Regions from separate parts of the Virgibacillus sediminis genome, predicted to be linked through region 1. Evidence: riboswitches for the same ligand, from Rfam matches in the RefSeq annotation. Region 1 holds a riboswitch; each other region holds the start of a gene.

Region 1 (7,699 bases):
AGCAGCACTAACTGTATATACTGCCATGAAGCTGTCCGAGTATGCGGATGTTATCAGTGAAAAGACCAATATGGGCGGTATGGTTGTCGGAACGATCCTTCTGGCTGGAGCTACCTCTCTTCCCGAAGTCACCACCAGTTTCTCCGCAGTTTTGATCAACAATGTCGATATTGCTATCGGCAATATGCTTGGATCAAACCTATTCAACCTGCTGATCCTGGCGGTGTTTGATTTGGTGTACCGTAGAAGGCAGTTGTATCTTCAAGCGGGCAGAAGCCATTTGTTTTCAGCGGTGCTGGGTTTGTTCCTAATGCTGATGGTGACATTGGCTCTCTTCCTGCGGATTGACTATACGATTTTAGGAATTGGTGTGGATGCACTGTTGGTACTGCTTGTATACGTGATCGGTATGGTTGTCATCAGTCGTATGCCTTCCGCTCCGGAACCGACGGAGGCATTGATGGGCGACAGCCCGGAGGCCGGCAGAGAAGAACCTCCAAAGGACATTTCAGTCAAAAAAGCGGTGATAGGGTTCATTATCGCTGCCGTAGCAATCCTGCTGGCTGGTTCGGTATTATCCATCACCGGCGATCAGATAGCGGTAATCACCGGCATGGGATCGAGCTTTGTTGGAAGTTTCCTTATCGCCGCAACGACATCCCTGCCAGAAGCGGTTTCTGTCTATGCAGCGTTGAGATTGAAGAACATGAACCTTGCTGTCGGCTCCATCCTCGGAAGTAATATGTTCAATATGATCATCCTTGCAATATCGGATGCAGTATACCAAGGCGGCTCTATCATGGCTGATGTTTCTTATTCCAATCTATATACCGGGATTGCCATCAGCGTGCTCTCTGCAGTGCTGATTTGGGCCTTGCTGCGAAAACGTTCTGCATCATTGTGGACGTACAGCATCCCGTCAATTATTACAGTCATCGGTTATTTTATTGTGTCCTATCTATTGTTCCAGGGATAAATTGATGAAGGGGGAAGTTGGATCATGAAGTATTTTGCAGTATTTCTGCCAATGAAAGATGAAGGGAAGAGTAAAGAGCTGCGAGCGGCGCATCTTGCGTATCTAGAAGAGAAAGAGGAAGAGGGCAAAATCTTCGCGAAAGGCCGCTTTACTGATGGAACCGGCGGACTGGTTATTTATCAGGCAGCTGATTTTGCAGAGGCGGAAGAGCTGGCGAAACAAGATCCATATGTAACAAGTGGTGCCAGGGAATGTGAGGTTCATGAGTGGACCATGACACTTGCAAAATAAGAGTAAGATTGGGACAAAAGTGTTTTATTCAATGATAAATCCGAACGAACTAGAAAATTTGATTAGTGGATATAAACCGCTTCGGAAAATACACTTCGCTTTCAGCGGGCGGCTGGTGGGCCTCCTCGTGCTGACGCACTGTGGGATCTCACCTATGCCTTTCCTCCCGCAGGAGTCTACGTGTATTTCCTCCGCTATTTCAGATTATTGTTCGCCTATAGAGTTAAACGTTTTGATATGTCACAACCCCTTTTTAGGTGTTCACTGAGTAGAATCTATACGTAGCCAACCGGAGCATCTCTGCCCCTCGTACCTTTTAAATGATTTGATGGTTCAGTATCTGCTCTGCATTGCTGAGGCGTGCGGCTGTAGGTGTTTTCATACCTTCTAACTGATAACCTGGTTTGTCTCCGTTCAGGTAGGGAAGCACCTCCACCTTTTCTACGTTTTTCAATGTATGGATGAAATCGGAGAGAAGTATGAGGTCTTCATCGTGGTCACTGACACCTTCGATCAGTTCATGACGAATCCATACCGGCACATTTCTATCAGATAAATGGCGGGCGAACTCCAGAATATGGCTGTTCGTGATTCCCGTGTGTGCTCTATGTTTATCCGGATCAATCTGCTTCAGATTCAATAGAACCAAGTCGGTATTGGATAGCAGCTGGTCCAGCTGCTTCATGAAAAAGTCGGATTTCGTATAGCAGCCCCCTGCCGTATCAATTGCCGTGTGCACCCCCAGTTTTTTCATTTCGCTGAACAATTTATTAAGGAATTTGGTATGGAGAAGAGCTTCACCTCCGCTGACAGTAATTCCACCTCCTGAAGCCTGCAGGAAGGGGAGGTAGGTTGTTACTTCTTGGACAATCTCTTCCACGGTTATCTCCCGGCCTTCGCTGATTCTCCGGCTGTCTGGCTGATGACACGATCTACAGCGCATGGGACATCCTTGCATGACCAACAGATAACGCAGGCCGGGTCCGTGCTCCTTTGTACATGTTTGTATGGTATGGAGGCGATCCTTCATTATTTCTGCTCCTTTCGGGAACTTCTGCCAGCCTGTATGGTCGGAGCTGACGGAAGTATAGAAGGTTGAATGAACATTAACTATAGGTCCAATATATCATATTGTGACTCATTCCAGGAATGAAAATATTACAAAATAATATGTATATTATAAATAAAAAATTGCGGATGACAGGAAAAACAGGAATGTGTATAATAGAAACGTTGAATACGTGAGAGGTTCTTAGTCCAACCCTCTATAAAAAACTAAGCACTAATTCATAATTATGAAGCCATGTGCCTTAGGACACATGGCTTTTTATTATTTCAACAAAAACCACAAGCAGATTTCCGATAATTGATCCAATCGATACAGAGGAGGAATGTAATGAAAAAACAGGATGTATCCGATTTGACACTGCTGGGCAACCAGGGGGTCAGCTACGATTTTGACTATAATCCAGGGGTGTTGGAAACCTTTGAAAATAATCACCAGGACCGCGATTACTTTGTGAAGTTCAATTGCCCCGAATTCACCACCCTATGTCCTATCACCAATCAGCCGGATTTTGCGACCGTTTATATAAGTTATATCCCTGACGTAAAAATGGTTGAAAGCAAGGCATTAAAGCTCTATCTCTTCAGCTTTCGAAATCATGGAGGCTTCCATGAAGACAGTATGAATATCATTATGAATGATCTGGTGGAACTTATGGACCCACGATATATAGAGGTATGGGGGAAATTCACACCGCGTGGCGGTATTTCCATCGACCCTTATTGCAATTACGGACGTCCGGGCACGAAGTATGAAAAAATGGCAGAACATCGGATGATGAACCATGACATGTATCCGGAAACCGTTGATAACCGCTAAGGGCTTTATAGAGGGTTGGCAGAAATCTCTCTGTTGATTTAGGAGGTTTTCTATGTTTATCTATTTGAATGCTTTATTTGTTGGACTTTTAGTTATCTCAAATATTTTAGGTGTCAAATTATTCAGTGTCGGGGAATTTATTCTGCCGGCTGCAGTCATTGTCTATGTCATCACCTTCTTGATTACAGATGTCATCGGTGAGGTCTATGGCAGGGATGCTGCACGAAAAACCGTTCAAGCAGGATTCTTTACCCAAGTGCTGGTAATGGTGTTCATTTTGATTGCCATCCAGCTTCCTGCCGCGTCAAGTTTCGGTCTCCAGACGGAATTTGAGACGATTTTGGGTGGGAGTTTCCGAGTGATGGCGGCCAGCTTGTTGTCCTATGTTGCCAGTCAGCATCTAGATGTGAGTCTATTTCATCGGCTGAAAGAGAGTTATGGCGGGAAAAAATTATGGCTGCGGAATAACCTCTCTACTGCAGCCGCACAACTTGTAGACACGACTATTTTTATTACGGTTGCCTTCTGGGGCATTGTTCCGACAGGGGTTCTCCTCGGCATGATTGCCACGCAATATGTTTTTAAACTGATCGTGGCACTGATTGATACACCGATTGTATATCTGCTGGTAAATATAGCCAGGAAACAGAACACAGTAAAACCGGAAGATCTTACGGTACGCCATTCCTCTTAAGGGATGGCGTTTTATTTTGTTTTTAACGAAAATCTGTTACAAGGATCTTTGTTATGGGAAAAGTCCAATTGGGGAAGATGGAAGTTAATAAGCTTTTGTGCATGGTATAGAAGTAGAGAATGTATGGAAATAAAGCGCTTTAATTGCTATCATCGTAGTAAATACATCAGGTTCGGCTGCTGACAACCTATTTAAGGAGGAATTGGCTTGAGGGAGAAGTATATGCTTTCGATTGATCAGGGGACTACCAGTTCACGAGCAATACTCATCAATAAGGCGGGGAAAATAGTGGCTACAGGGCAGAAGGAATTTGAACAGTTCTTTCCTCGTCCAGGATGGGTCGAGCACGACGCCAATGAAATATGGACATCTGTGTTAGCCTGTATCGCCGATGCGCTGAGGAAAGCGGAAATAGATCCGGGACAGGTAGCTGGTATAGGTATTACCAATCAGCGGGAAACCACAGTGGTGTGGGATAAAAACACTGGTAGGCCAATCCATAAGGCCATCGTCTGGCAGTCCAGACAGACGGCAGGCATTTGTAAACAATTGGAAGAGCAAGGGTATACAGAGATGATCCATGAAAAGACTGGGCTGCTGATCGATCCTTATTTTTCCGGGACGAAAGTGAAGTGGATTTTGGACCATGTAGATCATGCACGGGAAAAAGCTGAAAACGGCGATTTGCTGTTTGGAACCATTGATACATGGCTCGTGCATAAACTTTCAGGTGGGAAGGCCCATGTGACCGATTATTCCAATGCCTCCCGAACCATGCTGTTCAATATATATGATCTCATGTGGGATGATGAACTGCTGGAAATGCTGGATGTTCCAAAGTGTATGCTGCCAGAGGTTCGTCCTTCATCAGAGGAGTATGCCCGAACGGTCAGCTACCATTTCTTCGGCCACGAAGTTCCTATCGCGGGAATTGCGGGAGATCAGCAAGCGGCATTGTTCGGTCAGGCCTGTTTTGAAAAAGGGATGGCAAAAAACACTTATGGTACAGGCGGTTTCATGCTGATGAATACAGGGGAAGAAGGGGTCAGCTCGAAGCATGGCCTTCTGACCACCCTTGCATGGGGAGTGGACGGCAGGGTGGAGTATGCCTTGGAAGGCAGCATCTTTGTCTCCGGTTCTGCCATACAGTGGCTCAGGGATGGTCTGCAGGTTATTCGCAATGCCTCGGAAAGTGAAAAATACGCTGCAAAGGTGGACTCTACAGATGGTGTTTATATGGTTCCTGCCTTTGTCGGGCTAGGGACACCATACTGGGATAGTGAAACACGCGGCTCCTTCTTTGGCATCACCCGCGGCACCAGGAAGGAGCATATGATCCGTGCCACGCTTGAATCACTTGCCTATCAATCACGGGATGTACTCGATGCAATGGTAGAAGACTCTGGCATTGACCTGAAAATCCTCCGCGTGGATGGAGGAGCAGTAAAGAATGACTTCCTCATGCAATTTCAAAGTGACATGCTGGGTGTCCCGGTGGAAAGGCCTGCCATCCAGGAGACAACCGCCATGGGTGTGGCCTATCTTGCCGGTTTGGCTGTCGGTTATTGGAAAGATAAGGAGCAGATTGCAAGCCAATGGGAGAATGAGAGAACGTTCCAAGCCGATATGGAAGAAGAAAAGCGCCAGCATCTATATGCAGGTTGGAAAAAGGCGGTAGAAGCAGCTAGAGTATTTAAATAGAATAACTATCAAAAAGCCGGACTGTGTTGTCCGGCTTTTTAAGCTTCAGCCTTCACCCCGGAATAGGAATTCGTCTGTCAAAATGTTTCCGTGCCTTCAAAAAAGAGAAATATTTTTGACTTTCGTAAAAAGCACCTACACAAACTAAAATAAGTATGCTAGAATAATTTAATTATTAGAATCTTTACAGTTTAAACTGTTATAAAAAATGAATGACAACTTTTGGAAGGTGGGTTACAGAATGGAAAAAACAGAAAAAGATCTACGCATCAAGAGTCAAGTATTCTCGGACGATGCCATGCGCGCTCCTAACCGGGCAATGCTGAGGGCCGTCGGTATCAATGATGAGGATTTCAAGAAGCCGATGGTTGGAATCGCCAGCACATGGAGTGAAGTGACCCCGTGTAATATACATATCGATGATTTGGCGATCAGTGCCAAGAAGGGAGCCAAAGAGGCTGGCGCGGCACCACTGATATTCAATACTATTACCGTATCAGATGGAATCTCCATGGGTACTCAAGGTATGCGTTATTCGCTGCCAAGCCGTGATGTTATTGCCGATTCGATTGAGACAGTGGTCGGAGCTGAGAACTTGGACGGGTTTGTAGCAATCGGTGCATGTGATAAAAATATTCCGGGCTGTTTGATTGCCATTGCCAATTCAGAAGTTCCGGCTGTATTCGTCTATGGCGGAACAATTGCACCGGGACGGCACAGAGGGAAGGACATCGACATTGTTTCCGTTTTTGAAGGGGTAGGCCGCCATAATAATGGCGATATTGATGATGAAGAATTGAAATCCATCGAATGCAGTGCATGCCCTGGAGCAGGGGCCTGCGGTGGAATGTACACAGCAAATACGATGGCTTCGGCTGTAGAAGCAATGGGTATGAGCCTCCCTGGAAGCTCTTCAAACCCGGCCGAATCTGCTGAAAAGGCTGAAGACTGTGCCAAAGCCGGTGAGGCATTGTATAACCTCCTCGATAAAGGGATTTATCCAAAAGATATCCTGACTAAAGAAGCGTTTGAAAATGCAATCACCGTGGTCATGGCTCTTGGTGGATCTACAAATGCCATCCTTCACCTGTTGGCGATTGCCCATGCAGCGAAGGTAGATCTGTCCATCGACGATTTCAATCGCCTGCAGGAAAAAGTTCCGCATTTGGCTGACCTCAAGCCAAGCGGGCAGTATGTGATGCAAGACCTGCATCGCGTCGGTGGTGTACAGGCTGTCATGAAACTTCTTTATGAGGAAGGGTACCTCCATGGTGACTGCCTGACTGTAACAGGTAAGACTGTTGCTGAAAACCTGGCAGAAGCTCCGAACCTGGCGGAAGGGCAAAAGGTAATCATGCCGTTTGATAACCCTAAACGTGCAGATGGTCCATTGATTGTTTTAAAAGGGAATCTATCACCAACAGGTGCTGTGGCTAAAGTATCCGGTGTAAAAGTCAAACGCCATACAGGCCCGGCGCGTGTGTTCGATACGGAAAAAGAAGCGACCCAGGCGGTCATGAATAATGAAATCAATGAGGGAGATGTATTGGTCATCCGCTATGTTGGACCAAAAGGCGGTCCGGGAATGCCGGAAATGCTTTCCATTTCCAGTATTTTGGTAGGTAAAGGCCTGGGTGAGAAAGTGGCACTGCTGACAGATGGCAGATTCTCCGGCGGCACCCATGGACTTGTGGTCGGCCATATCTCTCCGGAAGCACAGGACGGCGGACCAATAGCCTTCCTGAAAGAGGGGGACCTTGTCACCATCGATTCGGATCGGAAAGAAATCTCTATGGAGGTTTCCGAAGAGGAATTGGAAAATCGTAGAAAAGACTGGGTAGCGCCTCCACTTTATAAAAAGGGAATTCTCGGCAAATACGCACATAACGTGTCCTGCTCATCAAAAGGAGCGGTAACCGACTTCCTGGACAGTGAAGAATAATGCACAAAACCCCCATCCATGTGATGGGGGTTTTGTTATCCAATATATTGCATAGATGTATTAGCGGATGACCAACTTGGGAACAGCTGTCAGATTAGGGTTGTTAATGAATATTTGCGATATATTGCGATGATGGAGCGGAGATTTTATACTTCCAGATTCATTGGTGATTTACCAATGCTCCACCGTCTCGGAATGAAAAGGATCCAA
Region 2 (7,699 bases), on a different contig from region 1:
ACTTGATAAAATTAAAGAAAAATATATGTCTAGGGATGTTATTTTACTAAGTGAAAATTATTCTTGGGATAGTGAGGAGAATGGCATCTACAACTAATAGTAAAATGAAACAGGGCGACGTTTAGTTGGCAGATGTCCTTTAAAAGGAAATCGTCAAACTAAACAGCGCCCTGTTATTATTGTCGGAAATGATTTGGATGAGGATGTCATAATTACGCCAGTTACCAGCCAACATCTGGACAGAACTAAATTATTTTACTCAAAAAAAACGCGAACAATGAACTGAATCAGCGGAGGAAATATGCGGAGACTCCTGCGGGAGGAAAGGCCTAGGCGAGACCCGCAATCGCTAAGCACAAGGAGGCTCACCAGCCGCCAGCGGAAAGCGAAGCATATTTCCGCGGGGGGCGACCTCCGCTCAGGCCTCGCCCCGTAAGTTTCCATGTCTGCACGCCTCTCTAAACGCCGCGCTTATTCCCCCACAGATACGTATGCAGCTGCGGAAGCACCCTTACATCTTTCAGAATGTCATTCTCCATGACCCGGTCAATCAGCTGTTCATACCGGCGCAATGAATATGGCAGAAACTCTTTCTCATCGGTGGTTTCCAAATCATCATTGCCAACCTGGAGAAACAGTTCCACTTGCGGATAGCGTTGATGGATCTCCTGCGCATAAACCAGATCGTCCTCGTCAAAAATGACCACCTTTAGGCTGAAGCTGCCTTCCTGCTTAAGCTGCAGTGATTCGATAATGAAGTCGAGCACGGAAAAGTTTGTTTTCATGCCGGAGCTCGGCGGCTTCGGTGACAGCGTCAGATCATCAATTTTCGTAAACCACTCCTGCCATCTGCTTCCCTGTGTTTCCAGTGCCACCTTGATTCCGTCCGCATGCAGCAGATCGATCAGCCCATCCAGCCTTGCCAGCAGTGCAGGATTCCCTCCGGAAATGGTGACATGGCCGAAATGTTCGCCGCCCTCCTGCTTCAAGGCATCCACAATCTCCGCCGGTTCCATTTTCCTGATGGCGTCCTTCTCCGAGCCATCCCATGTGAATTTGGAGTCACACCAGGAACAGGAATAGTCACAGCCTGCCGTCCGTACAAACATGGTCTTCCTGCCAATCACCATTCCTTCCCCCTGAATAGTCGGCCCGAATATTTCCATCACAGGTATCGTCATATCCGATCCCCCTCCTTTGGCCTATAAATACAATAGCTTGTCGGTGTTTCCCGCAAGTAAACCTGGACACATGCAGGCTTATTCGGGAGGGTATCCAGATATTCCTGTACGATTTCCCAGATGGTCCGTGCCACTACCTCTGTGGTCGGAAAGAACTCTGCATCTTCATCTGAAAAAGATGCATCCTCATTCAAGGTCGTATGGTCAAAGCGTTTATGAATCAGATCTTTTACCTTTTTGAAGTTGACCAGGAAGCCGGTATGATCCAATTCATCTCCTGCCACCGTGATGTTGGTGAAGTACGTATGGCCGTGCTGCACACTGCACTTCCCCGCATCTTCATGCGGTACATAGTGGGCGGCAGCGAAATGGAAGTCTTTATTGATTTCAAACGAATAGCCATGGACTGCCGGCGGGTATATTTGCTGCATCATTCTGTATGCACCCCGGCCTTCTGTGCTTCATACTGCTCCAGCCCTCTTTGGCGCAGCTTGCAGGCAGGGCATTCGCCGCAGCCGCTTCCTTTCACACCGTTATAGCACGTCAACGTATGCTCTTTTACAAACTCGAAAGCATCCAATTGGTCGCTCAGTTCCCATACTCCGGCTTTATCGAGCCACATTAGCGGTGTATGGATCACAAAGTCCTCATTCATTGAAAGGTTGAGCGTCACATTCAGCGATTTCACGAAAACATCCCGGCAGTCCGGGTAGCCGCTGAAGTCGGTCTCACATACTCCGGTAATCAAATGGGCAGCATTCACCTGTTTTGCCAGCACACCTGCGAAGGAAAGAAACAGCAGATTCCTTCCCGGCACAAAGGTGGAAGGAAGGCCGTCTTCCCCCTCCGTAATGTCCATATCTTTGCGTGTCAACGCATTCGGGGCCAGCTGGTTCAATAACGACATATCCAATTCATGATGCGGCACCTGGAGCTTCTGACAGATTTCTCTTGCACAATCCAGCTCTTCGCTATGCCGTTGGCCATATTGAAAAGTCACTGCTTCCACTTCATCGAATTTTTTAAGCGCCCAAAACAGACAGGTCGTACTGTCCTGCCCGCCGCTGAATACAACAATCGCCTTTTTATTATTCATGTTCATTTCCTCCTCTTTTCTTCAGGCTGTTTTTATTGATCAGGTCACCCTCGGAGTAGACTTCACATCAAAACAGCCTCTTGTTCAATAGAAAGAGAAGCAAGCATTTTCCCACTAAAAAAACAACACAAAGAAGGCAGTGTTGTTTGTCTCCTTAGTTTTTTATAGAGGGATGGAATTGCGAACCTCTCCTGCATCAAGCAGACTTCTTTTTCTGTTTTCAACTAATTCTAACACAACCGGACTGTTTACCGTAACAGTTTTATCCTTGGATGGACAGAGGACATGGCTAATCCTACTAGCATAAACCTTCACATCCATGAAAAAACTCCCGGGTTTTTCACCCGGAAGTGGATTCTATCGCCCGCTGTTCGTCATATTCCGCTGTTTCCGTTTATTTAAAAATTTACGTACAACCGGATAAATCACCGGTCCGTATTTTACCAATCTGCGAATCAAACGCCCCATGGATTTCTCCTCCCATACAAAAGGTTATATATATCCTTCCTCTTGGAGAAGTTTTTTAAACTACCTTCCATCCACCGGGCTGGTTCCCCCATCTGCTGTCCCGGTTCGCTTCCGTGTACGGTCCATTCTCTCCAGCACGCTGTAGTCCCTGGTCTTATGCACGGCAATTCCATGGCGGGCAGCATAATCGGCCAACTCCCGGAATATGCCGGACGGCCGGAAGTTCTCTATCCTGATCGGCAGCCCCTGCTTCAACTTGATCCTGGCTGCCTTCTTCGCCCAGCCGATGCGCAGGAATTTCACTGCCACGACTTCATCCGGACGGTATATTTTCCGGTAGACTCTTTGGCCGAACAACAATACCCGTACATGAAATGCTTCATCCTCCATCCGGATCTGCCATTTCAGGCTGCAACAAACTAAGTATACCGGGATAAAGGCTAGTAATGCATAGATCGATAAATTGATGGAAATCATCCCTGCAATTACTAGCAAAGTTCCTGACCATGCAGAAATCCTTCCCTCATAGCACATGCTGCTCCTCCTCCGCAACCGCAGTTTATCTTTCCCAAAGACCTACGCCGTGCCTGCCGCATCCTTGATTTTCAAGACCATTTGAATGGTATTCAGGGTGTGCCCGTCAAAATTATCCTTGAATTCCGAAACCGCCTCAAACCCCTTGGCATGATAAAATCTCTTGCCGATTTCATTCTGCTTCTCCACATTCAAGTGGACCTCCTCCACGCCTCCGAGATGATCTACTCCTTCATACAGCAGAGCAGTGCCGATTCCATTTCCTTGATAATCCGGATAGAGATAGATGGCTCCCAGTTCCACCTTTCCATTCTCCTTCACCTGGGAAAAGTTCGCAAAGCCGACAATCCGGTCACCCGCTTCAGCGACAAAGATATGTGTATGTTTCAGACGCTTTTTCATGGACCTGTCACTATAGGCATTCTGCAGAAATTTCTCCTGGATCTCTGGCGGAATGATTCCTCTATAGGTCTCTTTCCAACTCTTCACAGCCACCTGCTGTACATGTTTGATATCCTTTTTCCTCGCCCGCCGGATTTCAAAATCCATGTCATCCCCCTCTTTGCCATTGATGGAAATATTTTAAATTATTATAACATTTATATTCCCCTGATGCTCCCATTCATCCTTTTAAAAAAAGCAGCGGAATGTCCGCTGCTTTGATCAATAGGCGAATTCCGCCTCGATTTCTGCTGTAATGGTGAGCTGTCCAGGCTCAATCGGTGTCACCGCAGCCTCCTCAGCCAGTGTGAATGCCGCATAGGGCTGGACAGCTTGGACGGACTGCTCGGTAATGTTGATAGGTGTCGTATCGATGGAGACCTGCATGGTCCCCGCCAGAGCAACCGCCTTGGATACCGCATTGCTCAAGGCCGATTGGAGTGCCTGCTGGTATACTGCCTCCTGGTCGCGGAGGATCAACCGAATTCCGACCACACGATTGGCACCGCTCTGGACCGCTGCATCGATCAGCGCACCCGCCTGTCCGATATCTGTTACTGTCACGGTAATTTCATGGTAGACCTCATATCCCCTGAACACCTGTGACCCGTCCACATAATCATATCTTGGTTCAATCCGGTAGGCAGTCGTCCGGATATTTTCAGCAGCCACTCCTTGATTCCTCAGTGTTCCAATAACCTGGTTCATCCGCGAACTGTTCTCTTGCTGGGCCTGGGCAAGCAACTCATCTTCCGTTACAACCCCCAGCTGGATCCTGGCTGCATCTGGGGATGCCGATACACTTCCTTTTCCGACAACCGTAATGATCCGCCTCAGACCGGCCGGCTGCCTGTACTGCACAGGATAGTAATTCAAGACCATTCCGCCTTTCCATTGAAATATTTATATATGTATATGCCTGTATCGAGCGGATTATTTTCCATAGCCTATTTTATCACTTGCTGCCCCGTGCATATTCCCCGTTTCCGACCAGGGCTCTATCCTACCAGGAAGGAGTCAGGCTACCCCCAATAATCCGGGTCGGACATCCGCATTTCTTCCACAATGTCATCGAGGTCAGCCGGAGTGATGGTGTAAATGGGATAGTTCTCCTTCTCCTTTGCTGCCGCATGGAAAAAACGGGTGCTTCCCGGGAACTCTTCATCCATTAATAGTAAACAGGCATCACTTTTATCGGCAAGCCACATATTTTTAGCCTTAAATTGATATGCCCCTTTGTACTCCCCTTTATAGATGGGTTGGTAAAAATCGGCGACCATCATCAATTCCTGGTATTTCTCCTGCAATGGCTCAGGCCAGCGGGATTCCTGATTCTCAAATGGCGGAAAAATCCCCAAACGGATATCATATTCCTCCTTGAGATCGAGCACCACTTCCGCCGTCCACATCTCCACTCCCATCTGGCCGGAGATCAGCACCCACTCAAGCCCCTCTCCCATCAAGCCGGTCAATCTCTTCTCGAAAGCGGCCTTGATAAAGGAAATACGCGGGTCATCTTCTTTAAAAATATTCAATTCCATCGGTTTATAACCCGTAACAGCCAGTATCCTCATATTCCTTCCACCTTTTTTCATGGTAAAAAACCGGCATTCCTCCGCCGGTATACTTTTAACGTTAACAATGACAGATCGGATTTGCCAATGTTCTACACCAACTGAGTTGATGACTTATTTCAACTTCCGGTTCTGTTCCTTCAGCAAATCCCTAATTTCCGTCAGCAGCTCTTCCCGCACATCCGCTTCTTCCTCTTCCACCTCTTCTTCCTCCTTTTTCCGCTTGAACTTCATCAGCAGACGGATGATTAAGAAAATAGAAAAAGAAATGACGATGAAATCAAAGACCGACTGCAAAAAGTTCCCATAAAGGATTTCCGAATTCCCCACGGTAACCGACCATCTGGTGAAATCCACACCGCCCAGCAGAATGCCGACCGCCGGGGTAATGATATTTTCTACCAATGAAGTAACAATCGCGCCAAAAGCAGCACCAATCACTACTGCTACAGCGAGGTCGACCACATTTCCCTTGAACGCGAATTCCTTGAAATCATTCCACAAAGCACTTACCTCCTCTTGAGCAATTGGCTGCTTTTATCATAATACGGAGATATGGAGGTGTACAGCCCTCCCAACATAAGGGCAAAATTTCACTGCAGCACGAATAATGCTATACTACTTCATACATAAAAAAGACAGCCGTGTGACTGTCTTCCCTTCTATACTATAGGCCATGATGCGGGTTATGATTCTGCCTGGAATGATTTTTCTGCTTCACTTTTTTGGAGCCCTGCAGCGGCTCGCCATACGGCTGTTGCGGGCTTTGTGGCAGATCAGGATTCTTTTTCTGCTTCGGCCCTTTCGGTTTTCCGCTCATCACTCAATTCCTCCTTCAGCTTGTTATATATAGCATTTGAATGGCTAAAAAATTTATCCGGAAAAAGAAATGGATTTTTTATAAAAAGAGTATATATTTTTTGGAGTCTGTGTTATACTATAATTAATTATTGATGTTCGGAAGCAATACAAGATTTCTTCTCAGATTAACAACAGTACCATCTTGAAAGTGAAAGAACAGAAATAGTAATAAACGTGCCAATGAGCACATGGAGGAATTTAACAATGAACACAGGTTCAGTAAAATGGTTTAACGCAGAAAAAGGTTTTGGATTCATCGAAGTTGAAGGCGGAGACGACGTATTCGTACACTTCTCAGCAATCCAAGAAGAAGGTTTCAAAACTTTGGAAGAAGGTCAAACAGTTAACTTCGATATCGAAGAAGGTAACCGCGGACCACAAGCAGCTAACGTTGTAAAAGCGTAACACTGACTTGATCAAAAAGCTATCCACCACTGGTGGATAGCTTTTTTTATGCTGATTGCAGCGCGCCTGGGCCTTGAGGGCGATTTCTGCGTACTTCGGGCGATATATTCTAACTCCTAGCGATAAGTCCTGCCTCCCGCCGATTCCCGCACTCACTTTCACTCCCAGCCACACCCCACACCCAAAAAAAACAGCCCTCCAAAAGAGGGCTGCTTTTCCTGCTATATTACTTCTTGAATTCTTCTGTCAGTACAGTGACGATCTGTTTCTTACGGGACACGACTCCTTTTAACAGGGAGCGGCTGTTTTCATCCAGGGATACATTGAAAGCAGCTTCCACTTTATCCTTTCCTTGTCCAAGGGCAAGTACTTCGGAATCGTTCTCCAGGATGTCTGTTACTACGAATAAGAAGAGATCCAGGTTTTTCTTTTCGATGATATTGTTGATTTCTTTTTCCAGTTCCTGCTGGTTCTCATAGACAGTGCTGGCATCTACGGTGTTCACCTGGGCGATTTCCACTTTGGCGTCCCCCATGGAGAATTCCTTCGCATCCATGGTCAATAGTTCTACGATGGACTTGTCGCCAAGATCGGCACCGGCTTTCAGCATTTCCAGGCCGTATGTTTCCAAATCGACTCCAGCAATTTCTGCGAGTTCTTTGGCTGCGTCCACATCTTCCTGTGTACATGTCGGAGATTTCAGCAGCAGGGAATCGGAAATGATGGCGGAAACGAGCAGGCCTGCTGTTTGCTTGGATACTTCCACATTGTTCTCCTTGAACATTTTGTTCAGGATGGTTGCCGTACATCCGACTGGCTCTGCACGGAAATAGAGCGGCTCTTTTGTCTCGAAATTGGAAATGCGGTGATGGTCCACTACTTCGGCAATCTTGAAGTCCTGGATATTGTCCACACTCTGCTGGAATTCATTGTGGTCGACAAGAATGACGGAGTCTACGTCATCTCCCACCTTCTCAATCAGCTCAGGTGCCTGTACATCAAAGTAATCCAGTGCATGCTGGGTCTCTTTGCTTACTTCACCCAAGCGCGCAGGTACTGCCTCTACACCCAATTGTTTCTTCAGGTCAGCATAGGCAAGTGCTGAAGCAATTGTGTCTGTGTCCGGGTTTTTGTGTCCG
Region 3 (7,699 bases), on a different contig from region 1:
CTTGCTTTCCAGTATGTCCTCAAGCACATAAGGAACATCTTCTAAAGAGACCTCATTGACAATATCCTTATCCAGAGAAACAGGTTTCAAGTCATCGGAGAGGCGATTCCACACTTTCCTCCTTAACTTCATCGGACACTGGACGGAATCGATACCAAGCCAGTTGACACCTCTTCCAATGAATGGAAGAACTGTCGTAGAGATTTTTACGCCGCCGACCATTCCGCTTGTTGCTACCGACCCGCCGGATTCAAGGCTGCTAAGGATATATTGGAGAGTATTCCCGCCTACTGGGTCTACGGCTCCAGCCCATTGTTTTTTTCTAGTGGGTGTTCCATCCGTATCAATAATCTCTTTCCGACCAATAATTTCTGCAGCACCAAGATTTTTCAGATAATCCTCTTCGGCAGCCTTGCCGGTACTGGCTGCAACTCGATAACCTTTCTTGGACAGCATGTCAACGGCCAGACTGCCTACTCCACCGGTAGCTCCAGCCACCAATACCGTCCCTTGTTCGGGGTGGAGACCGTTATCTTCCAGGCGCTGGATAGATAATCCGGCTGTCAGACCAGCTGTTCCGAGAATCATTGCTTCTTTTAAAGAGAGGCCTTCCGGGAGCGGTACCACCCATTCCTTAGGCACCCTGGCCAATTCGCTGTACCCTCCCCAGTGGCTGGTTCCCAGTCCATAGCTGGTTACAATGACCTCATCCCCCTCAGAGAACTCAGGTGTTTCAGTATGAATGATGGTCCCTGCCAGATCGATGCCGGGAACCAATGGGAATGTTTCGGCCAGCTGATGCTGGATGCCGACGAGGGCATCCTTATAGTTTATACTAGAATAGGCAACCTGAATGGTAACCTCTCCTTCAGGCAGGTCGCTCTTATCGCACTGTTTCATTCCCAATTGTGTTCCTTCACTTCCTTTTTCGAGCACCAATGCTTGAAATTGATCCATTATGTGATCATCCCCTCTTTTGTTATTTCTTACAACCATTATAGAAGTCATTATGGATGCTTAAAAGCAAACCGGTTTATACTGAGGTTTTATGTGCTGCATAAGTTAGAAGGATGTTCATCAGGAAAACCCACTTGGAAAACTAATCAAGCAATCGAATAGGATTGGTTTATTTAATCAGGGAATATAGGCAATGATAAAAAAGTAGATTCTATTACAGGACCGACTGGAGGACTCATTTATGAGCACGTTAATTGTCACAGATGAGATCATCATCCACACGACTCCTTCCAAAGTATGGGAAGTGCTCGTACAGCCTCGGCATATCAAAAGCTGGGACGGATTGCCTGATCATTATCCGGATCAACCACTGAAAGCGGGCAATGAGCTAGTCTGGGCGCTTCCAAATGGCCGCTATTCGAAAAGTACCGTAGTCAGAGCGGAAAAGGAGAAGAGGCTGCAGCTTTCCCTGTATGTTTCAGATTGGGAGGTGGACCCCGCTCCTGAGGATATCCTCTTTAGTTATGAACTCTTAATCCATGAAAAGAATACACGTCTTCGCCTGCGCCATGGGGATTTTTCCATCCTTCCGAACGGTCAGAGTTATTTTGAAGCGTCCACTGAGTTCGCCTCAGTATCCAAGCATCGAATCAAGCGGCTGGCAGAACTCCTTTAATCCCCTGGGACAAAATCATATGGGCTCTGGTGCTGGACATGTTATTCCTGCTGATGAATGGTATAACCGGTTATAAATACTTAAGAATAAAGCACCCCAAAAGTTAGATTCCATAACTTTTGGGGTGCTTTAAGTCGGCAGTTTTAATATGGGTCGGCGTCATGGCCTTTGTCCATTGCTTCTTGTGGCCCTTTTTCACTGTCTTCATTGCCGAGCGGGCCCGGCTTGGAGTTCTTTCTCTTCATTTTCCCGGCTTCCTCCAGCCCTTCATGCAGACGGCGGCCGTATTCCTCATCTGCAGACTCTGCCAGCTCCACCATCTTATTTTGAATAAGCTGATCACATTCTGATAAATCTCCTACAAGGTTGGAGAGCAATTCATCTTTTTCCCAGTCTTCGAACATGCGGAATGTTTCACCGGCCTGTTTTGTGTTATCATCCCGGTCGATCGTTTCTCTGACCAACTTTCCTTTCACCTCAGGTGTATACTCTTTTCCTGATTGTTCGGCTTCTTTAAAACCTCCGAGAATCGATGGTTCATAATTGATGCTCGGGTTTTTATTATCACCGACATGGCGGTCTACTTCATAACGCATGTTGCCGCCTTCCTGGTTGGTATTCACCTGCTTTTTCGCACGGTTGATCGGAAGCTGCAGGTAGTTTGCTCCTACACGGTAGCGCTGCGTATCTGAATAGGAGAATGTCCGGCCTTGGAGCATTTTGTCATCAGAGAAGTCCAGTCCATCAACGAGCACACCAGTCCCAAATGCGGATTGTTCCACTTCTGCAAAATAGTCCTCCGGATTCTTGTTCAATACCATTTTTCCTACAGGCAGCCACGGGAACTGATCTTCCGGCCACAATTTTGTATCATCAAGCGGATCAAAATCTAATTCCGGGTGTTCATCATCGCTCATTACCTGAACATAAAGCTCCCATTCCGGGTAGTTCCCTTGCTCAATAGCCTCATAGAGGTCCTCTGTTGCATGATTGAAGTTATTGGCCTGTATTTCCTCTGCTTCTTTCTGTGTAAGGTTTTTAATGCCCTGTTTCGGCTCCCAGTGGTATTTTACCAGTACAGCCTTCCCTTCGCTGTTCACCCATTTATACGTATTGACACCGGAGCCTTGCATTTGGCGGTAATTTGCAGGAATTCCCCAAGGCGAGTAGACGAATGTAACCATATGGAAGGTTTCCGGGGAGCTCGCACAAAAGTCGAAGAACCGTTGGCTGTCCTGGATATTGGTTTTCGGGTCCGGCTTAAAGGCATGAATCATGTCAGGGAATTTCATCGCATCACGGATGAAGAAAATTTTCAGGTTATTACCAACCAAGTCCCAGTTTCCATCTTCTGTATAGAATTTAACCGCAAAACCACGAGGATCTCTTAATGTCTCGGGGGAATGCCCGCCGTGTATTACCGAGGAAAAGCGGACAAATACTGGTGTACGCTTTCCTTTTTCTTGAAAGAGCTTAGCCCTTGTGTATTTGGAAACGGGCTCTTCTCCTGCAGTTCCATAAGCCTCAAAGTAGCCATGGGCGCCGGCCCCACGTGCATGGACCACCCGCTCAGGAACCCTTTCCCTGTCAAAATGACTGATTTTTTCAATGAAATCATAGTTCTCTAATGTACTTGGACCACGATTTCCCACTGTGCGTATGCTTTGGTTGTTGGTGACTGGATGGCCCTGCCTGTTGGTCAGGGTATCATCATTTTCATAATTGGTGGGCTTGCCATTGGATTTGTCTTCAGCCATGCAGTATCTCCTCTTTCCATAAGTATTTTGGCACAAGGATGCCATAGGACGCCACCACCCCATCTAAGAGGCGCTATTCATATAATGACCTTTATGGAGGTTTATTAATCTAATTCTTCCGGGAAAGGGAGAGACTTTTTATAGGGAGAAGAATTGTCCTTTATGACTAGGGATCAGAGGGAAGAAAGAAGGTTTGTAGGCTGGCCGGCGCTTGTGATAAAGGCGCCGGCAACCATGGCCATTATTCTGCAGGGACAAGCCGGACATGGACCTTTTCTGTTTCCGCTTCCTCATAACACGCAATTAGACCCTTATCTTGGATATCCTTCTTTTGAACCCTCTTTTGTTCAACTGTAACTTCGAGTGGCTCCTCGAATGGGAAGTTTTCAATGGCGACTGTTTGTTGGTCCAGCCATTTTATGTCTATCACATCTTTGGAGAATCCCTCCAGTTTAAAAGGAAGAGGAATGCCTTGCTTGAAGAATGGGTGTTCATCTTGCTTTTTAACCCCCGGGTCGTTAATGCAGACATACAGGGAAAAGTTATCACCAAGCTGGACCAGCCCATAATGAAATTTAAACAAACGTTTGTTGTAATTGGAGAGGCTCTCGATGATCCGCTGTTGTCTTGCCTCTTCCTGTTGTACGAACCGTTCTGCTTCCTTGCCGGATTCAGCAGCAAGAAACCGCTTATAATGTTCACTGCAGAGAAGCGCAGCATAAGGATCTCTTTTTTCCACTTCATCAATCCCGAGGGTATATAGGACAATTTTCGGATGGATGGGGAAGTCAGTAAATGTAAAAGGTTCATGTTTTGCATCATTCCAGAAAGGCTGTTTATCAAATTCCTTCCACCCTAAATCATGCTGCTGGATGGCATAGAGTACTGATTCCTTCCATTCTTTCCCACGGAACCCTTTCCATTTTTCCATGATTTCTCCGGAAAGTTCGGCATGGTGGTGCTGCTCGACTAAGACAAATTCGCTATCATGTTCCCTTACTATCATTTCATCTCATCCTTTCGATTTGATGCCTACTTTGTATTTTTCCCTATATTGATGAATATGTAAACAGAAAGGAAAACAGCAGCCTTTCGTCTGCTGATACAGGAAAGGCTGCTGTTTTTATAATAACTTATGAAAGTGGAGGCGCTGGTTGAGTGCATACATAACCGGAATACCGACTGCTAAGACCACAAATTCTCCTGCGGCAGTTGTCAGCCAAGTGAATAGGAAAGGCAGCCCCAATGCCAGGTTCAACTCAAAGGCAATAATAAACATGTTGAATGTAAAAATAAGTGTATTAAGAACCAACAACACCCAAATGTTTTTTATATACTTTGCGAGGAATATGATGATGCCAAGTGATATGGCGGAATGAGCAACACCAAACACTAGGTCATAGATTCCCAGCGGGGAAAAGAAGAGGTTGCTTAGAAAGACACCGAGAACAATACCGAAAAAGTACTTCTTGTTAAAGACAACAAGGTGGTTGAACATTTCGGGGATCCTGAATTGTACGTTGGTAAAGCCAAAGGGCTGTATCACCATCGATACAGTGATATATAATGCCGCAAGCAAAGCGTTTACGACGATTGTGTTAGATTTCATATTTCTTCTCTCCTTAGTTTTTTATCGTGGGAGGTTCCCGAACCACGGTCTGAACCTAACAAGTATAATATAAACAAGCGGCATTGGGAAGGATACCTGTAACAGACAGCGGAACAATTTGACAAAACTTAGTGGAGACCCTACAATAGTTACATATAGTAACTTAGTTAAATTAGGTAATCAATATAATGTAAAGGACGTTTTATACATGGAGGAGAAATTTTTTAGAAGTCCGGCAACCCATGTCGGGCAAGTGAACATTAATGTTACCGATCTGGATAGATCCCTTGCTTTCTATCAGGAAGTGGTTGGATTCAACGTGTTGGAAAAGTCGGGGAATACTGTCTCGCTGACAGCTGATGGCAGCCGGCCGCTGTTAACCATTGTCGAGCCTGAAGGCGCCCTGCCGAAAGAAGAGCGGAAAACCGGGTTGTTCCACTTTGCTATTTTACTTCCATCCCGGTCTGACCTCTCCAGCTTCTTGACCCATCTTATTAAGTCAGGGCAGACGCTGCAATTAGGCGCCTCTGACCATCATGTAAGTGAAGCTCTCTATTTTAACGATCCTGATGGAAATGGCATTGAAGTCTATCGGGACCGTCCTTCCGGCGAATGGGAATGGAGTGGCGGTAAAGTTAAGATGGTTACGGAACCTCTCAATGGAGATAGTCTGGTTGCTGAAAGCGATCGGGAATGGCATGGACTGCCCCAGAAGACTGTCATGGGGCATATTCATTTGCATGTAGCAAATTTGACAGATGCAGAAGTATTTTATAAGCATGGTCTTGGGTTTGATATAGTGACGACCTATCCAGGTGCATTGTTTATATCCACCGCCGGATACCATCATCATATCGGCCTGAATATCTGGAATGGGGAAGGGGCTGGGAAGCCCTCTACAAATAGTGCTGGGCTTCGCTGGTACTCCCTCGTTTTCCCTGATGGAAAAGCAAGGCAGGAAGCTGTTGACCGTCTCGAGCAGGCAGAATTTAACGTAGAAAAAGCAGGGGATGCTTATAGAGTAGAAGACCCGTCGGGCAATAAGATCCATCTCATAGTGGAACATACAAAATAGCTGGTGCTCCCTGGATGACCTGTTCATAATTTGAAAAAACCGTTCTGCCAAGCTGTATGGCAGAACGGTTTTTTTAGATGGTTTGATACCATTTTTTTGCTGCTTGCACTTCTGCCATAGTCAACTGATGACCTCTGTTCTCCCAATGCAGTTCAACGGAAGCCCCTGCATTTCCAAGGAGGGATTGCAGGTCTTCGGATTCCTCTGAAGGACAGATGGGATCGTTGATTCCGGCAGCGATGAATACCTGTTTTCCGGATAAGTCCGGAAGATTGATTCCCCTGCGCGGCACTATGGGATGATGCAGGATGGCCGCGGCAAGGCTGTCTTGGTAATGGAACAACAGGCTTGCTGCTATATTTGCCCCGTTCGAGTACCCGACAGCAGTAATATTATCTCTCGAGAAATTATACTTTTTAGCTGCATCGTTCAGAAAATCATTCAGTTCCTTTGTACGAAAGATTAAGTCTTCTTCATCGAATACACCTTCGGCAAGACGTTTGAAAAAACGCGGCATGCCATTTTCTAATACATTTCCCCGAACACTCAATACATTTGCTTCGGGGTCCACCTCTTTGGCAAGAGGAAGCAAGTCCTCTTCCGTGCCGCCTGTTCCGTGTAACAAGAGCAAGGTAGGTTTATCGGGATTGCTTCCTTGTTGGAAAATATGTTTCATCTGAATTGCTCCTCTCTTTGAAAACTTTGTACTTTAAACGGCAGCAGACTTACTGTCCGTTTTCTATTCCTACTTTCTTAAGGGCTTCTACAATAGTTTCCTTCTCTTCATTAGAAACGCCGGAGAAGATTTCTTCTATCACCTGTTGATGTTTGGGGAAAATTTCATCCATCAGCTGGTTGCCCTGATCGGTGATATGAATATAGACAACCCGTCGATCCTCCGTACATGGCCGCCGTTTCAACAATCCTTTGGCTTCTAGTTTATCTATGACATAGGTGATAGATCCAGTATTGATCAATACTGCTTCGGATATCTGCTTAACCGTCAATTCCCCTTTATGATACAAAGCTTCCAGAATAGCAAAGTCCGATGTTTTCATACCGTAGTTTTTTATATCCTCTTTTACCCGTTCCATCACGGTCTTGGATGATTTCATCAATACAACAAAGGTTTTTAGTGACAAGTTTTCACTCATGGTGACACCTCCCTACATAAACTAATTAAATTAAATATATTTGAATCATATTATAATGAATTCATAATAATTTATTTACCAGTTGATGTCAAATGAACCTCAGCAGTTTTGATAGTGTTATGGCCGGTGAAAGGGGGAATGGGTTTAAGTGGACCAAGATATAAAAGGAAGTGAGTATATGGGATTGACAACATCGAAGGTATCAGAAATAGCAAAAAAGCACGGGTTGATCATCAGGGAAGATTTTATCGAGTTTCATGAATCTGGATTGGATTTCCATGTGGCTTTTGCTCATGATGTGGAAGGCAGCCAGTGGGTTCTGCGGATTCCTCGCCGTCCAGACGTCCTACCTCAGGCTGCTAAAGAGAAAAAGATACTTGATTTGGTCGTTCCTCATCTGTCAGTAGCGGCTCCAGAATGGGAGATATTCTCTAATGAGCTGATTGCTTATAAATTGCTTTCTGGTTTTCC

What was found. Region 1 has a riboswitch for preQ1 ahead of queF (preQ(1) synthase). Riboswitches for the same ligand answer to the same signal wherever they lie in the genome.
Region 2: linked by a shared signal. The riboswitch ahead of queC (7-cyano-7-deazaguanine synthase QueC) and the one ahead of queF (preQ(1) synthase) in region 1 are both predicted to bind preQ1.
Region 3: linked by a shared signal. The riboswitch ahead of ACFODW_RS03655 (QueT transporter family protein) and the one ahead of queF (preQ(1) synthase) in region 1 are both predicted to bind preQ1.

Annotation. Positions count from the first base shown of each region.
Region 1 covers NZ_JBHRRZ010000003.1:231,576-239,274, reverse strand. Annotated here, with positions in the region: gene ACFODW_RS03085 (sodium:calcium antiporter) at 1-976, shown strand, start outside; gene ACFODW_RS03080 (YciI family protein) at 1,001-1,267, shown strand; gene pflA (pyruvate formate-lyase-activating protein) at 1,584-2,297, opposite strand; PreQ1 riboswitch class I at 2,507-2,552, shown strand; gene queF (preQ(1) synthase) at 2,664-3,152, shown strand; gene ACFODW_RS03065 (queuosine precursor transporter) at 3,205-3,846, shown strand; gene glpK (glycerol kinase GlpK) at 4,069-5,547, shown strand; gene ilvD (dihydroxy-acid dehydratase) at 5,789-7,489, shown strand.
Region 2 covers NZ_JBHRRZ010000002.1:21,288-28,986, reverse strand. Annotated here, with positions in the region: partial or broken gene ACFODW_RS01150 (hypothetical protein) at 152-286, shown strand; gene queE (7-carboxy-7-deazaguanine synthase QueE) at 459-1,181, opposite strand; gene ACFODW_RS01140 (6-pyruvoyl trahydropterin synthase family protein) at 1,178-1,615, opposite strand; gene queC (7-cyano-7-deazaguanine synthase QueC) at 1,612-2,277, opposite strand; PreQ1 riboswitch class I at 2,426-2,472, opposite strand; gene ACFODW_RS01130 (hypothetical protein) at 2,806-3,279, opposite strand; gene ACFODW_RS01125 (GNAT family N-acetyltransferase) at 3,322-3,828, opposite strand; gene ACFODW_RS01120 (SIMPL domain-containing protein) at 3,943-4,596, opposite strand; gene ACFODW_RS01115 (SLOG family protein) at 4,743-5,294, opposite strand; gene mscL (large conductance mechanosensitive channel protein MscL) at 5,409-5,798, opposite strand; gene ACFODW_RS01105 (small acid-soluble spore protein P) at 5,962-6,114, opposite strand; gene ACFODW_RS01100 (cold-shock protein) at 6,360-6,560, shown strand; gene ACFODW_RS01095 (manganese-dependent inorganic pyrophosphatase) at 6,787-7,699, opposite strand, start outside.
Region 3 covers NZ_JBHRRZ010000006.1:45,587-53,285, forward strand. Annotated here, with positions in the region: gene ACFODW_RS03635 (acrylyl-CoA reductase family protein) at 1-957, opposite strand, end outside; gene ACFODW_RS03640 (SRPBCC family protein) at 1,199-1,633, shown strand; gene ACFODW_RS03645 (catalase) at 1,777-3,390, opposite strand; gene ACFODW_RS03650 (DUF3891 family protein) at 3,632-4,396, opposite strand; gene ACFODW_RS03655 (QueT transporter family protein) at 4,514-4,999, opposite strand; PreQ1 riboswitch class I at 5,007-5,051, opposite strand; gene ACFODW_RS03660 (VOC family protein) at 5,208-6,074, shown strand; gene ACFODW_RS03665 (alpha/beta hydrolase) at 6,148-6,750, opposite strand; gene ACFODW_RS03670 (MarR family winged helix-turn-helix transcriptional regulator) at 6,800-7,228, opposite strand; gene ACFODW_RS03675 (macrolide 2'-phosphotransferase) at 7,407-7,699, shown strand, end outside.